DNA from 3 places in the Pseudomonas sp. SDO52101_S400 genome. Region 1 is predicted to be linked to each of the others. Evidence: predicted binding sites of a transcription regulator. Region 1 holds the regulator's gene; each other region holds the start of a gene.
What was found. The regulator sigma-54, encoded in region 1, starts transcription at its own class of promoters, with help from an activator protein. The targets are predictions, from matches to a motif close to ANTGGCATNNANNTTGCTNT.
Positions count from the first base shown of each region.

Region 2: the regulator sigma-54 is predicted to act here: its motif matches at 1,904-1,923, upstream of ACW9HX_RS22895 (circularly permuted type 2 ATP-grasp protein).
Region 3: the regulator sigma-54 is predicted to act here: its motif matches at 3,055-3,074, upstream of ACW9HX_RS24450 (flagellar basal body rod protein FlgF).

Region 1 covers NZ_JBSVWF010000005.1:155,010-159,939, forward strand. The annotation lists gene ACW9HX_RS03935 (HPr family phosphocarrier protein) at 1-33, opposite strand, end outside; gene rapZ (RNase adapter RapZ) at 49-906, opposite strand; gene ptsN (PTS IIA-like nitrogen regulatory protein PtsN) at 909-1,373, opposite strand; gene hpf (ribosome hibernation-promoting factor, HPF/YfiA family) at 1,385-1,693, opposite strand; gene ACW9HX_RS03955 (RNA polymerase factor sigma-54) at 1,767-3,260, opposite strand; gene lptB (LPS export ABC transporter ATP-binding protein) at 3,447-4,172, opposite strand; gene lptA (lipopolysaccharide transport periplasmic protein LptA) at 4,172-4,717, opposite strand; gene lptC (LPS export ABC transporter periplasmic protein LptC) at 4,704-4,930, opposite strand, start outside.
Region 2 covers NZ_JBSVWF010000053.1:23,950-28,879, forward strand. The annotation lists gene speE (polyamine aminopropyltransferase) at 1-472, shown strand, start outside; gene ACW9HX_RS22885 (hypothetical protein) at 690-923, shown strand; gene ACW9HX_RS22890 (ribonuclease E inhibitor RraB) at 1,133-1,480, shown strand; gene ACW9HX_RS22895 (circularly permuted type 2 ATP-grasp protein) at 1,957-3,366, shown strand; gene ACW9HX_RS22900 (alpha-E domain-containing protein) at 3,379-4,329, shown strand; gene ACW9HX_RS22905 (transglutaminase family protein) at 4,326-4,930, shown strand, end outside.
Region 3 covers NZ_JBSVWF010000061.1:19,499-24,428, reverse strand. The annotation lists gene ACW9HX_RS24465 (flagellar basal body P-ring protein FlgI) at 1-652, opposite strand, end outside; gene flgH (flagellar basal body L-ring protein FlgH) at 680-1,375, opposite strand; gene flgG (flagellar basal-body rod protein FlgG) at 1,429-2,214, opposite strand; gene ACW9HX_RS24450 (flagellar basal body rod protein FlgF) at 2,260-3,000, opposite strand; gene ACW9HX_RS24445 (sigma-54-dependent transcriptional regulator) at 3,256-4,818, opposite strand.

The DNA of each region.
Region 1 (4,930 bases):
CTTGTTGATGATTTCGATTTCCAGAGCAGGCATCGCGGTGTGAATCCTTTAGCTGAGGTCGCGGTGGCGAACCTGGACATTCTTCAGGGTTTTCTGCAGGGCCTGACCCAGGCGTTCGGTCAGGTAGACGGAACGGTGATGTCCGCCGGTGCAGCCAATGGCAATGGTGACGTAGGCGCGATTGCTTGCAGCGAAGCGCGGCAGCCATTTGAACAGATACGCATAGATGTCCTGGAACATCTCTTCGACTTCCGGTTGTGCCGCCAGATACTCGGCTACCGGCTCATCGAGCCCCGATTGCGCGCGTAGTTCCGGTTTCCAGTACGGATTGGGCAGGCAGCGTACATCGAACACCAGATCCGCATCCACCGGCATGCCGCGTTTGAAACCGAACGACTCCACCAGAAATGCGGTGCCCGGCTCCGGCTGGTTCAGCAGCCGAAGCTTGATGGTGTCGCGCAACTGGTACAGGTTCAGATGGGTGGTGTTGACCTTGAGGTCGGCCAGGTCGGCGATCGGGCCCAGCAAGGCCGTTTCATCGTTGATGGCTTCGGCCAGCGAACGATTGGCGCTGCTCAGAGGGTGGCGGCGACGGGTTTCCGAAAAACGCTTGAGCAAGGTTTCTTCATCGGCATCCAGATACAGGACATCGCACTGGATGTGCCGGCTGCGGACCTCTTCAAGCAACTCCGGAAAGCGCGAGAGATGACTGGGCAGATTGCGCGCATCGATCGATACCGCGACCAGTGGCTGAGACAGTTCCGTATGAACCAGTGCGCGTTCCGCCAGTTCCGGCAGCAGACCGGCCGGCAGATTGTCGATGCAGTAGTAGCCGTTGTCCTCGAGGACATCCAGGGCAGTACTTTTGCCCGAGCCGGAGCGGCCACTGACGATGATCAAGCGCATGTTTAGTGCCCGTTTTGCTCGTCCAGGACAACCTGATACAAGGCTTCGTTGGTGGTGGCGCGACGCAGCTTTTCGCGTACGTCCTTGCGATCGAGCATGCTGGCGATCTGGCGCAGCAGTTCCAGGTGTGCATCGGTGGCAGCTTCCGGGACCAGCAACACGAACAGCAGGTCGACCGGTGCGCCATCGATGGCGTCGAAATCGATTGGGGCTTCCAGATGCATCAAGGCACTGATGGGCGCTTCGCAGCCCTTCAGGCGGCAGTGGGGGATGGCGATGCCGTTGCCAAAACCGGTCGAGCCGAGTTTTTCACGGGCAATCAGCGCCTCGAAGACATCTTGCATCTCCAGATCCGGTACTTCCCGGGCGATCAGGTTGGCAATTTGTTCGAGGGCTTTCTTTTTGCTGCCGCCCGGCACGTTCACGAGGGAACGGCCGGGGGTCAGGATGCTTTCAAGTCGGATCATGGGGGTGGGGGTTATCGACCGGTAGCGCCCTGAAGCAGGCTCTGGGTCTTTTCCTTATGCTTTTTGAGTTGTTTATCAAGCTTGTCGGTCAGCGCGTCGATCGCTGCGTACATATCGGTATGTTCCGCGTTTGCGACGACCTCGTTGCCGGGAATATGCAGCGTGGCTTCGATTTTCTGCTTCAGCTTTTCGACGCACATCGTGACTTGCACGTTGGTGATCTTGTCGAAATGTCCCTCAAGCCTCTTGAGCTTTTGCTCAACGTATTCACGGAGAGGTTGGGTAACTTCCAGTTGGTGTCCACTGATGTTGACTTGCATACAGCTTCTCCTTCGTTGCCAGTGCATAAAGCGGCAGGCCGAAGAGCCTGCCACTGGAACGCTGTAACGTGGCTTACATCAACCGCTTGCGTTCGCTCGAAGGCGCGATCCCGAGGGATTCGCGGTACTTGGCGACGGTGCGGCGAGCCACCTGAATGCCTTGTGCCTCCAGTAAACCAGCGATCTTGCTGTCACTCAACGGCTTTTTCTGATTTTCCGCGGCAACCAGTTTCTTGATGATCGCGCGGATCGCCGTGGACGAGCATTCGCCGCCTTCGGAGGTGCTGACGTGGCTGGAGAAAAAGTATTTCAGTTCATAGATGCCCCGGGGGGTATGCATGAATTTCTGTGTGGTTACCCGGGAAATCGTCGACTCGTGCATGCCCACCGCTTCGGCGATGTCGTGCAGTACCAACGGTTTCATGGCTTCGTCGCCGTACTCCAGAAAGCCGCGCTGATGCTCGACGATCTGGGTGGCCACTTTCATCAGGGTTTCGTTGCGGCTCTGCAGGCTCTTGATGAACCAGCGTGCTTCCTGCAACTGATTGCGCATGAAGGTGTTGTCGGCGCTGGTGTCGGCGCGGCGCACGAAGCCGGCGTACTGGGCGTTGACCCGCAGGCGCGGCACCGATTCCTGGTTCAGCTCGACCAGCCAGCGCTCGTTGTCCTTGCGCACGATCACGTCAGGCACCACGTATTCGGCTTCGGTGGATTCGATCTGCGAGCCGGGGCGCGGGTTGAGGCTCTGTACCAGTTCGATGACCTGGCGCAGTTCATCTTCCTTGAGCTTCATGCGTCGCATCAGCTGGCTGTAGTCGCGGCTGCCGAGCAGGTCGATGTAATCGGTAACCAGACGCTTGGCTTCGGCCAGCCAAGGAGTCTTGGCCGACAGCTGGCGCAATTGCAGCAGCAGGCATTCGCCCAGATTGCGTGCGCCTATGCCGGCGGGTTCGAATTGCTGGATGCGATGCAGGACGGCTTCGATCTCGTCCAGCTCGATGTCGAGTTCCGGATCGAAGGCGTCGAGGATTTCTTCGAGGGTTTCGTCGAGGTAGCCCTGATTGTTGATGCAGTCGATCAGGGTGACGGCGATCAGGCGATCGGTGTCGGACATCGGCGCCAGGTTCAGTTGCCACAGCAGGTGGCTTTGCAGGCTCTCGCCAGCGGAAGTTCGGGTGGTGAAATCCCACTCGTCGTCATCGCTGCTTGGCAGGCTGCTGGCACTGGTCTGGTAGACGTCTTCCCAAGCCGTATCCACGGGCAGTTCGTTGGGGATTCGCTCGTTCCACTCGCCTTCTTCAAGATTGTCGACCGTCGGCGCGGTCTCCTGATAGGACGGTTCCGGAATCTCGGTGTTGGGCTTCTGTTCGGCGTTGTCGGCCATGGGATCGGAGTTGTCGAAGTCGTCGCCGTCTTCCTGGCGTTCGAGCATCGGATTGGATTCCAGAGCCTCCTGGATTTCCTGTTGCAGATCCAGGGTCGACAATTGGAGCAGGCGGATGGCCTGTTGCAGCTGCGGTGTCATCGTCAGCTGCTGGCCCATTCTCAAGACTAGCGATGGTTTCATGGCAGGGGCTTAACACCTTATTCGCCGGCGCTATGCGCCATCCACTACAGGGCGCCGGAGCGCCAAACTTAAGCAAATTATATGCCTGAAACTGTCGTGTTTGCCTAGAGCGCTGTAACAATAAAAGCGTATAAAAATGCGCTTCAACGTTACAGCACCCGGACGGCTGGTCGAATGCTGTCGCGCTTAGAGGCGGAACTCGTGACCCAGATACACTTCCTTCACCAGATCGTTGGCGAGGATGGTCGCGGAATCGCCTTCGGCGATCAGTTGGCCGTCATTGACGATGTAGGCCGTTTCGCAGATATCCAGCGTCTCGCGGACGTTGTGGTCGGTGATCAGTACACCGATGCCCTTGGCCTTGAGGTGGTGGATGATCTGCTTGATGTCGCCCACGGAGATCGGGTCGACACCGGCGAACGGTTCGTCGAGCAGGATGAATTTCGGCGCGGTGGCCAGTGCGCGGGCGATTTCCACCCGGCGACGCTCGCCACCGGACAGGCTCATGCCGAGGTTGTCGCGGATATGGCTGATGTGGAATTCCTGCAGCAGGCTTTCCAGCTCCTTGCGACGTCCGGCCTTGTCGAGCTCCTGGCGGGTCTCGAGGATGGCCATGATGTTGTCGGCCACCGACAGCTTGCGGAAGATCGAGGCTTCCTGCGGCAGATAGCCGATACCGGCCTTGGCGCGGCCGTGCATCGGTTGGTGGCTGACATCCAGGTCGTCGATCAGCACGCGACCCTGATCGGCCTGCACCAGGCCGACGATCATGTAGAAGCAGGTGGTCTTGCCGGCGCCGTTGGGACCGAGCAGGCCTACGATCTGACCGCTGTCGATCGACAGGCTGACATCGCGCACGACCTGGCGGCTTTTATAGGCCTTGGCCAGGTGCTGAGCTTTCAGAGTTGCCATTACTGGGTTTTCTCGTCGGTTTTCTTCTTCGGCTGGATCACCATGTCGATGCGCGGACGCGCTTCGGTGACCTTGTTGCCGGTTGCGCGACCGGCGCTGGCCAGTTTCTTCACCGTGTCATAGACGATTTTCTCGCCCTGAGTGGTGTTGTTGTCCTTGTCGACGACTTTCGCCTTGTCGATCAGCACAACGCGGTTTTGCGCGGCGTGGTACTGGATGGTTACGCCCCAGCCCTGTACGGGCTTGGTGTCGCCAGCCGTCTGCAACTGCTCGAAGTAGGCAAGGTTGCCCACCGAGGTCACGACGTCGATATCGCCGGTCGGGGTGCGGGTGATGGTCACGGTGTTGCCTTTGACGATCATCGAACCCTGAGTGATGATCACGTCACCTTTATAGGTGGCAACGCCATTCTTGTCGTCCAGCTGGGCATCGTCGGCCTGAATGCGGATTGGCTGCTCTTGATCGTTCGGCAGAGCCCAGGCGCTCACGCTTCCCAGTGCTGCGCCCAGACTGAGCAAAATAGGGAGGGTTTTAACGAGCCTCATACTGTCCTCTTACGTTCGATAGCAGGTGTATCCTGCTTTCCTTCAAATACGCTTTCATTCCCACGCCGGTCGATACACCGCCAGCGCCGTCGATTCTAACGGGTTGCTGGGTCTGCGCATATTGCTGCTGAGGGAACACCGTCATTCGGGTGCTGGTGATCAGGGTGTCGCGGTTCTTTTCGTCGGTGCGCTTGACGCGAACCGAGTCGATCA
Region 2 (4,930 bases), on a different contig from region 1:
CCTGAACCTGGTCATCGACGACGGCATGCGTTTCGTCGCCACTACCACCGAAAAGTTCGACGTAATCATTTCCGACTCCACCGACCCGATCGGTCCGGGCGAAGTGCTGTTCTCGGAAAACTTCTACCAGGCGTGCCACCGCTGCCTGAACGAGGGCGGCATCCTCGTGACCCAGAACGGCACGCCGTTCATGCAGATCGACGAAGTGAAGACCACCGCCGGTCGCCTGCGCAGTCTGTTCCCGGACTGGCACTTCTATCAGGCGGCCGTGCCGACCTACATCGGCGGTTCGATGACCTTCGCTTGGGGCTCGACCAATCCGGCCTACCGCAAGCTGAGCCGCGAAGTTCTGCAACAGCGCTTCATCGGCAGCGGCATCGTCACCCGTTACTACAACCCGGAAATCCACATCGGCGCCTTCGCCTTGCCGCAATACGTGCTGCAAGCGGTGAACAAGCCAAGCAACGACTAAAAACACTGTAAAACCCCTGTAGGAGCGGGCTTGCTCGCGAAGGCGTCTTATCATTCAACGCAGAGTTGACTGGTCGTCCGCTTTCGCGAGCAAGCCCGCTCTCACATGGGATAACTTTTTTTTCATGTTCGGCGGATGTAAACCTTTTGAACGATCATTCCTGACAAAAGTCGAGATAGATGTAAGCCCATTTGCGGGTTTGTTCGAGGAGGCTCCAATGCAAAAGTGGAAAGTCACTTTCGTGGATGATCACGGTGAAATTGTCGATGAAGTCTTCGAGCGTGCGGAATGCCCCAGCGATGATGAGGCTGCCCGTTTGATTAAGGAACGACTCCTCCCTGTCGCGGCCGCACTGGATCTGAACGATCTGGAAGGGCGAACCTCCGATGCAGGCGCCAAAAGCCTGAAAACCCAGAACAGCATAGAAATCCGCAGCATCACTCCCATCTGAAAATCTTCTTGTCCGTAACGCACCAGGCCTTGGCAGCGGCTCTATCTTGGGGCTACTCTGCAAGCGAGATCAGCGAAAGGATCGCTAAGGTCTGGTCTTGTCAGCTACATGCTTGTTTCCCGCGTGCAACCACGTTGCCGAAGTACTTAGGCCAAAGGCCCGGGGCGGGAATACGGAAAGTCTATCCATCTATGCGAGGGGGACGATTCATGAGCACAGCCTATCAAGAAGACATCAGCAGCAATGTTCTGCGCCGCATGAAAGAAGGCGGTTTCGATTTTTCCCGATTCCATCCCATCGAGTTCTACGCCATTTTCCCGGACGAGGAGCGGGCGCGCAGGGCGGCAGGCAAGTTTCGCGGTGAATCCATCAATGCCCAGGTCAGTGCGCGCGACGACGGCGCGTGGTCCCTGGAATTGAGCAAGGTGATGTACGCAACCTACGACGACATTGGCGATTTCGAACAGGGCTTTTCGGCGGTGGTCGAGCCCCTGGGCGGCATCATCGAAGGCTGGGGCGTGAAGCAGGAGGTGCGCAACCGCAATCGTTTGAACTGATAACCCTCGCAACACGTCGAGCAACGGCTGACCTTCGGGTCGGCCGTTGTCGTTTGTACGCCTTGAAAACCGCCCGGCAAAACCCTGAAACAAGAATCCGGCGCAAAAAAAAGCCACCAGGAGAGGTGGCTGAAAGGGAAGACCGGAAGGAGAGGAAACCGGTCAGGGTTACGGCCGGTAGGGCTGCCAGGGCAAGCCGGATCAGTTGGGCTGCGCACTTCGTCAGAGACGTTTTGCAGCGGATGTGCGGATTATCCGCAGGCGGCGCCGGGCAGTGAAATCAACTCTGACTATGCTGGTGATAGGCGACTGCACTGCGTCGCAATGAGGCGGGGGCGATCAGGTTGGGGCATTTACCGCACAGGAATGGTGCGGTGCTTGTGACGTGAATATCCAACCGATTGAAATCAAAGCGTTTATGCCGATGGCACGGGCCTTGCGAAGGTCTGTATGTCCGGGGTGACAAGGAGTACGGCATGATCCGCACCTATTTTGATGAAATGTACGATGCCGGCGGCCAGGTTCGCCCGCATTACCGGGAGTTTGCCCGCTGGCTGGCCGAGACGCCTGACGAACTGCTGGCCCAGCGGCGACGCGAGGCCGATCTGCTGTTCCATCGTGCCGGGATCACGTTCACGCTCTACGGGGACGAGCAAGGGACAGAACGCCTGATTCCCTTCGACACCATTCCGCGCAGCATTCCCGCCAGCGAGTGGCGGATTGTCGAGCGCGGCTGCATTCAGCGGGTCAAGGCGTTGAACATGTTCCTCGCCGACCTTTACCACGAGCAGCGCATCATCAAGGCCGGGATCATTCCCGCCGAGCAGGTGCTGGCCAACGAGCAATACCAGTTGGCGATGCAGGGGCTGGATCTGCACCGCGATATTTATTCGCACATCTCCGGCGTCGATCTGGTGCGCGACGGCGACGGCACGTATTACGTGCTCGAGGACAACCTGCGAACGCCCAGCGGCGTGAGCTACATGCTCGAAGACCGCAAGATGATGATGCGCCTGTTCCCCGAGCTGTTCGCGGCCCAGCGCATCGCCCCGATCGACCATTATCCGAACCTGTTGCTCGACACCCTGAAAAGCTCAAGCCCCATTGATGACCCGAGTGTCGTGGTGCTGACGCCGGGCCGGTTCAACAGCGCGTTTTTCGAACACGCATTTTTGGCCAGGGAAATGGGCGTGGAACTGGTCGAAGGCGCCGATCTGTTCGTGCGCGACGACAAGGTCTTCATGCGCACCACCGACGGCCCCAAAGCGGTGGACGTGATCTACCGCCGGCTCGACGACGCGTTCCTCGACCCATTGGCTTTCCGTCCGGATTCAATGCTGGGCGTGCCGGGCCTGCTGTCGTCCTATCGCTCCGGCAACGTGGTGCTGGCCAATGCCATCGGCACCGGAGTGGCGGACGACAAGTCGGTGTATCCGTTCGTCACCGAGATGATCCGTTTCTACCTCGATGAAGAGCCGATCCTGAAGAACGTGCCGACGTGGCAATGCCGCAATCCGTCTGAACTTTCCCATGTACTGGCCAATCTTCCGGATCTGGTGGTCAAGGAAACCCAGGGATCCGGCGGTTACGGAATGCTGGTGGGGCCGGCGGCGACGACTGCGGAAATCGATGCATTCCGCGAGCGGATCAAGGCCAAGCCCCACGCGTACATCGCGCAACCGACGCTGTCGCTGTCGACCTGTCCGACCTTTGTCGAAAACGGCATTGCGCCGCGCCATATCGACCTGCGCCCGTTCGTATTGTCCGGCCGCGAAACCCGGGTTGTGCCCGGCGGTTTGACCCGTGTCGCCCTGCGTGAAGGCTCTCTGGTGGTGAATTCATCCCAGGGCGGCGGAACGAAGGACACCTGGGTGGTCGAGGATTGAAGGAAGCCTGTCATGTTAAGTAGAACTGCCTCGGATCTGTACTGGATGTCGCGTTACCTGGAGCGGGCGGAAAACCTCGCACGCATGCTCGATGTCAGTTATTCGCTGTCGCTGATGCCGCAGGACGGCCGTGGCGACGGTCTGCACGAACTGGCGATGCCGCTGTTGATCACTGGCACGCTGGACGATTACCTGGAGCGTCACGGTGAACTGCATGCAGAGCGCTTGCTGCATTTCTTCGCCCTCGACGCGGCCAACCCGGCGAGTATCTACAGCTGCCTCGGCGCGGCGCGGGCCAGTGCCCACGCGGTGCGCGGTCGGATCACCGCCGACATGTGGGAGAACATCAACGCCACCTGGCTGGAGATCCGCGGGATCGCCAATCAAGGCCTCAGCCGCTACGGCATGAGCCGTTTCTGCGAGTGGATCAAGGAACGTTCGCACCTGTTCCGGGGCGCGTCCTACGGCACCATCATGCGCAATGACGCGTTCCGTTTCATTCGCCTGGGTACGTTTATCGAACGCGCTGACAACACGTTGCGCCTGCTCGATGCCCGCTACGAAATGGCCGGCGATCAGGCCGAAGCGGTCAGCGACGGCACCGCGCATGCCTATTACCAGTGGAGCGCCTTGTTGCGGGCTTTGTCCTCGTTCGAGGCCTACACCGAAATTTACCGCGATGCACCCGGCGCCCGGCATGTCGCCGAGCTGCTGCTGTTGCGCGCCGACGTGCCGCGCTCGCTGCGAGCCTGCACCGAAGAAATCGACCAGATCCTCGCGCAATTGCCGGGTGCCAACGGTCGTCCCGCGCAACGGCTGGCGGCGGAAATGGATGCACGCCTGCGCTACACCGGCATCCACGAAATTCTTGAAGAAGGGCTGCACGCCTGGCTCACCGAATTCATCCCGCTGGTGCGTCAGCTGGGCAACGCCATTCACAGTTCCTACCTGGAGGCCGCATGAGACTTTCCATCAGCCACGAGACCACCTATCACTACGAAGATCAGGTGCGGGCTAGCATCCAGTACCTGCGCCTGACACCCCACGACAGCGAGCGTCAGCACGTGCTGAGCTGGCAGCTCGATCTGCCGCGCCCGGTACGCGCCCAGCTCGATCCGTTCGGCAACATCCTGCATGTGCTGACCATGGACGAGCCCCACGAAGCGATCATCATCGGCGCCCGGGGGCAGGTCGATATCGACGAGTTGCGTGAAGCGGAGCATGAGAGCCAGTCGGCGCTGCCGTTCCTGCGTTTCACCCGGCTTACCGAGGCCGACGAGGCACTGCGGGCGTTTGCCGAAAAATCCTGCAAGCAACGACGCGACCGCAACGCATTGATTGACCTGATGCACGGTTTGAACCAGCACATGACTTACAAGCCCGGCTCTACCGAAGTCGACACCAGCGCCGCCGAGGCGTTTGCCGGCCGGGCGGGTGTTTGCCAGGATCACGCCCACGCGTTTCTCGCCTGCGCGCGCAGCCTCGGTGTGCCGTCGCGGTATGTGTCGGGTTATCTGTACAGCGAGGATTGCGAGCATCTGGCCAGTCACGCCTGGGCCGAAGC
Region 3 (4,930 bases), on a different contig from region 1:
AACCGCCGTCGATGGCCTGAGCAACGCCAGGGCCGAGCATGTCGTTGATCTTGTCGACGATGCGCTTGGCGGTGGTGAAGTCGGAACGATTGAGGTTCAGTGTCAGGCTGTTGCCCTGGTTGAAACCGCTCGGCACCGAACGCTCGACCGATGCACCGCCCGGGATGCGACCGGCCGACGGAACGTTGACGGTGATCTTCGAACCGTCGCGACCTTCGGCGTCGAAACCGCCGACCACCAGGTTGCCCTGGGCGATGGCGTAGACGTTGCCGTCGATACCCTTGAGCGGGGTCAGCAACAGGGTGCCGCCGCGCAGGCTCTTGGAGTTACCGATGGACGAAACGGTGATGTCGACCTGCTGACCCGGTTTGGCGAACGCCGGCAGATCGGCACTCACCGATACCGCCGCGACGTTTTTCAACTGCACGTTGCCCGATCCCGGCGGCACCTTGATGCCGAACTGCGAGAGCATGTTGTTGAAGGTCTGCAGGGTGAACGGGGTTTGCGTCGTCTGGTCGCCGGTGCCGTTGAGCCCGACCACCAGGCCATAGCCGATCAACTGGTTGGAACGCACGCCAGAGATGCTGGCGATATCCTTCAACCGTTCGGCTTGTGCATTGAAGGCCGCCGACAACAAAAACGCGGCCACCATGAGGCTTCTGAAATTCAACTTAGCCACCTAGAAAGGGAACAGCGGGCTGAGGAAGAAACGGTCGAACCAGCCTGGCTGACTCGCATCGGCAAACGAACCGGTGCCCGAGTAGGTGATGCGCGCATCGGCGACACGGGTCGACGACACGGTGTTGTCGGTTGCAATGTCATCGGCACGCACCAGACCTGCGATCCGCACCAGCTCGTCACCGGTGTTGAGGGTCATCCACTTCTCGCCACGCACGGCGATGATGCCGTTGGGCAGCACATCGGCCACGGTCACGGTGATCGAACCGGTCAGGGTGTTGCCCTGCGCTGCCTTGCTGTCGCCCTTGGTCGCACGGTCGCCGCTGTAGCCGACGTCCAGGCTCAGATCATTGCCACCCAACGGGTTGTTGGTAGTGCCGCTGCCGCCGAACAACGAAGTCAGGCCGATGCCGGTCTTGCTGTTCTTGGCCACCTGCGAGTTGGCGTTCTTGCTGGCCTGAGTCTTCTCGTTCAGGGTGATGGTGATGATGTCACCGACCCGGAACGCTTTGCGGTCGCTGTACAGGTTCTGTTCGAAACCGGCCTGATAGATCGAGCCGTTGTTGGCGGCCGCCGGCAACGGCGTACGCGGCAACACCGGAGCGTAGTAAGGGTCATTGGGCTTGGGCGTCGGAGCGACGCAGCCCGCGAGCGAGACCACCCCACCCAATGCCAGAACAGATACGAAGCGTTTCATGACCCTTACCTCACGGTGTTGCAGGCGGCCTCATGGCCGCCTCATAGACTTGATTACAGATTCTGCGTTACGAACGAGAGCATCTGGTCGGCGGTGGAGATCACCTTGGAGTTCATCTCGTAAGCACGCTGAGTGGTGATCATGTTGACCATCTCTTCCACGGTGCTGACGTTGGAGGTTTCCAGGGTGTTCTGCAGGGTGGTGCCGAAACCGTTCAGGCCCGGTGTACCGACTTGCGGCGCACCGGAAGCGGCGGTTTCCAGGAACAGGTTGTTGCCCACGGCCTGCAGACCGGCCGGGTTGATGAAGTCGGCGGTTTGCAGGTTGCCGATCACTTGGGACGCGGCGTTGCCGGCGACGGTGATCGACACAGTGCCGTCACGGCCGACGGTGAAGGTCTGGGCATTGTTCGGAATGACAATCGCCGGTTCCAGGGCGAAACCACTGGCGTTGACGATCTGGCCATTGGAGTCGAGGTGGAAAGTACCGTCACGGGTGTAGGACGTGGTGCCGTCCGGCTGCAGGATCTGGAAGAAACCACGGCCGTCGATGGCCATATCCAGCGGCTGCTCGGTGGTTTGCAGGCTACCGGCGGTGAAGTTCTTCTGGGTGCCGACGATGCGCACACCGGTACCCACTTGCAGACCCGACGGCAGTTCGCTGTCCTGGGTCGACTGGGCGCCTGGCTGACGCTTGATCTGGTACAGCAGGTCCTGGAACTCGGCGCGGTCACGTTTGAAACCCGTGGTCGACACGTTCGCCAGGTTGTTGGAAATGGTGGTCAGGTTGGTGTCCTGGGCGGACAGACCGGTTTTGGCAACCCATAGAGCCGGAAGCATTCGATTCTCCTCGTGCGCCTGTTTTACGGCGCGACGTTCTGATAATTAGCTGATCTGCAAGACCCGAGCCATGGCCTGGTCGTCGTCTTTGGCGGTGTTCATCATCTTGACGTGCAACTCGAACTGCTTGGCCAGGGCCAGCACCGACGTCATCTCTTCCACGGCATTGACGTTGCTCGACTCCAGGAAACCCGACACCAGTTTGACGTTGGCATCGGCCGGCGCAGGCTGGCCGTCCTTGGTGTAGATCGAACCGTCCAGGCCCTTGTTCATGTTCTTGATGTCCGGGTTGACCAGCTTGATCCGGTCGACTTCAGCCATGACGCGCGGGCCCTCGCCCATCGCACGGATGCTGATGGTGCCGTCTTCACCGACTTCCACTTGCTGCTCTGGCGGCACGGCAATCGGCCCGCCATTGCCCATGACCGGCATGCCGTTGCCGGCGCGCAAAACGCCCAGGGCGTCGATGTTCAGGCTGCCGGTGCGCACGTAGCTTTCACCGCCGTTAGGGTTTTGCACGGCAATGAAACCGTTGCCGGTCACGGCGACATCGAGGTCACGACCGGTTTCCACCAGGGAACCGGCGGTGAAGTCGGTGGCGGGCCGCTCGCTCATGGCAAACGCACGCGCCGGAAAGCTGTCACCAAACACCGGCATCGAACGCGCCTGCTCCAGGTCGCGCTGAAAACCATTGGTGGAGATGTTCGCCAGGTTGTTGGCATGAGCCTTTTGCGCCAGTGCGTTCTGGCTGGCGCCGGTCATTGCCACATAAAGGTACTTGTCCACACTCTTTCCTCTGCATGCCGGACGTTTGCCGCCCACCGCTGTACTGCTGAGCCACAAGCAATTTGCAGACCAACTTTTTTCTGGCGGCCAACGAGCCGATAAACAAAGGACTTGGAGGATAGTGAGGGGAAATTTGAAATGTATCGAAGTCGAAAAACCGGCGGTGTCATGCCGCTTGGCGGCAAACGCCCGACCTCTATCAGCGATCACTGATCGTTCCCACGCAGAGCATGGGAACGATCAAGCTGGTGGTGATCACTCGGACGCGTCTTTGCCGACTTCGTACTCACGCAGCTTGTTGGCGATGGTCGTATGGGAAACGCCGAGCCGCTTGCCCAGTTGCCGACTGCTCGGATGCTCGGAATACAAGCGCTCCAGCACCGCTTTCTCGAAGCGCCCGACAATCTCGTCGAGCCCTCCTTCCAGCGAGAAGTCGCCAAGCGGCTGACGCACGCCATAGTCCGGCAGACGAATATGCTCAGCCTTGACCGTCCCGCCATCACACAGCGAAACCGCCTGGAACAGTACGTTCTCCAACTGCCTGACGTTGCCCGGCCAATGGTAATGACTGAGTCGGTCCATCGCCGCCGGTGCCAGTTTCGGCAACGGGCAACCGATCTGCCGACTGGCCTGATCAAGGAAGTGCTCCACCAGTGGCGTCAAACCGTCGAGGCATTCACGCAGGGGCGGGATGTGCAGCGAAAGCACGTTGAGGCGGTGATACAAATCCTGGCGAAACTCGCCACGGGCGCACAACTCGGACAGGTCGACCTGGGTGGCGCAGATCACGCGCACATCCAGGTAAACCTCTTCATCACTGCCCACACGACGGAAGCAACCGTCCTGCAGGAAGCGCAGCAATTTCACCTGCAAGCGTGGGCTCATTTCGCCGACACCATCGAGGAACAACGTGCCGCCCGCCGTCAGCTCCAGCAGCCCGAGCTTGCCTTCAGCCCGCGCCCCTTCGAAGGCACCGGGGCCGTAGCCGAACAACTCGGTCTCGGCCATCGACTCAGGCAGCCCTGCGCAGTTGAGCGCCATCAACGGCGACTGACCGCGCGGGCTCGCCAGGTGACAGGCCCGCGCCAGCAATTCCTTGCCAGTGCCGGTTTCGCCTTCAATCAATAAGGGCGCATCCAGCGGCGCCATGCGCCGGGCTTCGCGCACCACTGCAGCCATCACTTTCGAGCTTTGGAAGATGCTGTCGAAGCCGCGCAACTCTTGCTTGCGCACGTTATAGATGCGTTCGCCGACCCGATCCGCCCGGTGCAGCGTCAGTACCGCACCGGCCATGGCTTCGCTGTCATCGTGCTCCGATTGCAACGGGGCGATGTCGGCCAGAAAGATGTCGCCCTTGACCTTGACCCGCATGCCGTTGATTCGCGACTTGTTGGCGCGCACCAGCTCCGGCAAATCGAAATCCTCGGCGTAACGCGACAGTGGAATCCCCGGCACTTCGTCGACCCGCACGCCAAGCAACTGCGCCGCCGCACGGTTGGCGGCAACGATGGAGCCGCCCATGTCGATCGACAGCACCGGAAACTCCAGCGCCCCGAGCAATGCATTCAGCTCCATGTGTCGGCGTTCACTGGGCATCAGCCCTACCCGCTTCACGCCGAACACCCCGGCGATGGCTTCGAACTTCGGCCGCAATGCCTGGAACTGCAGATTGATCAGGTTCGGGCAATGCAAATAGATCGCGTTGCCGTGTTCACCACCGACCTCGCCGCGAGCGACGTTGATCCCGTACTCCACCAGCAGATTGAGGATGTCGCGCAGGATGCCGATGCGGTTCTGGCAGTGGACTTTGATACGCATATAAAGGCCCGATACAGGTAAAGAGGCGGATTTTTCTCTGCCGCCCGCAAGATAGTCGTCAAGATTATGTGACAGACACCGGCCATTTCAAACCTGCCAATCACCGTAATCA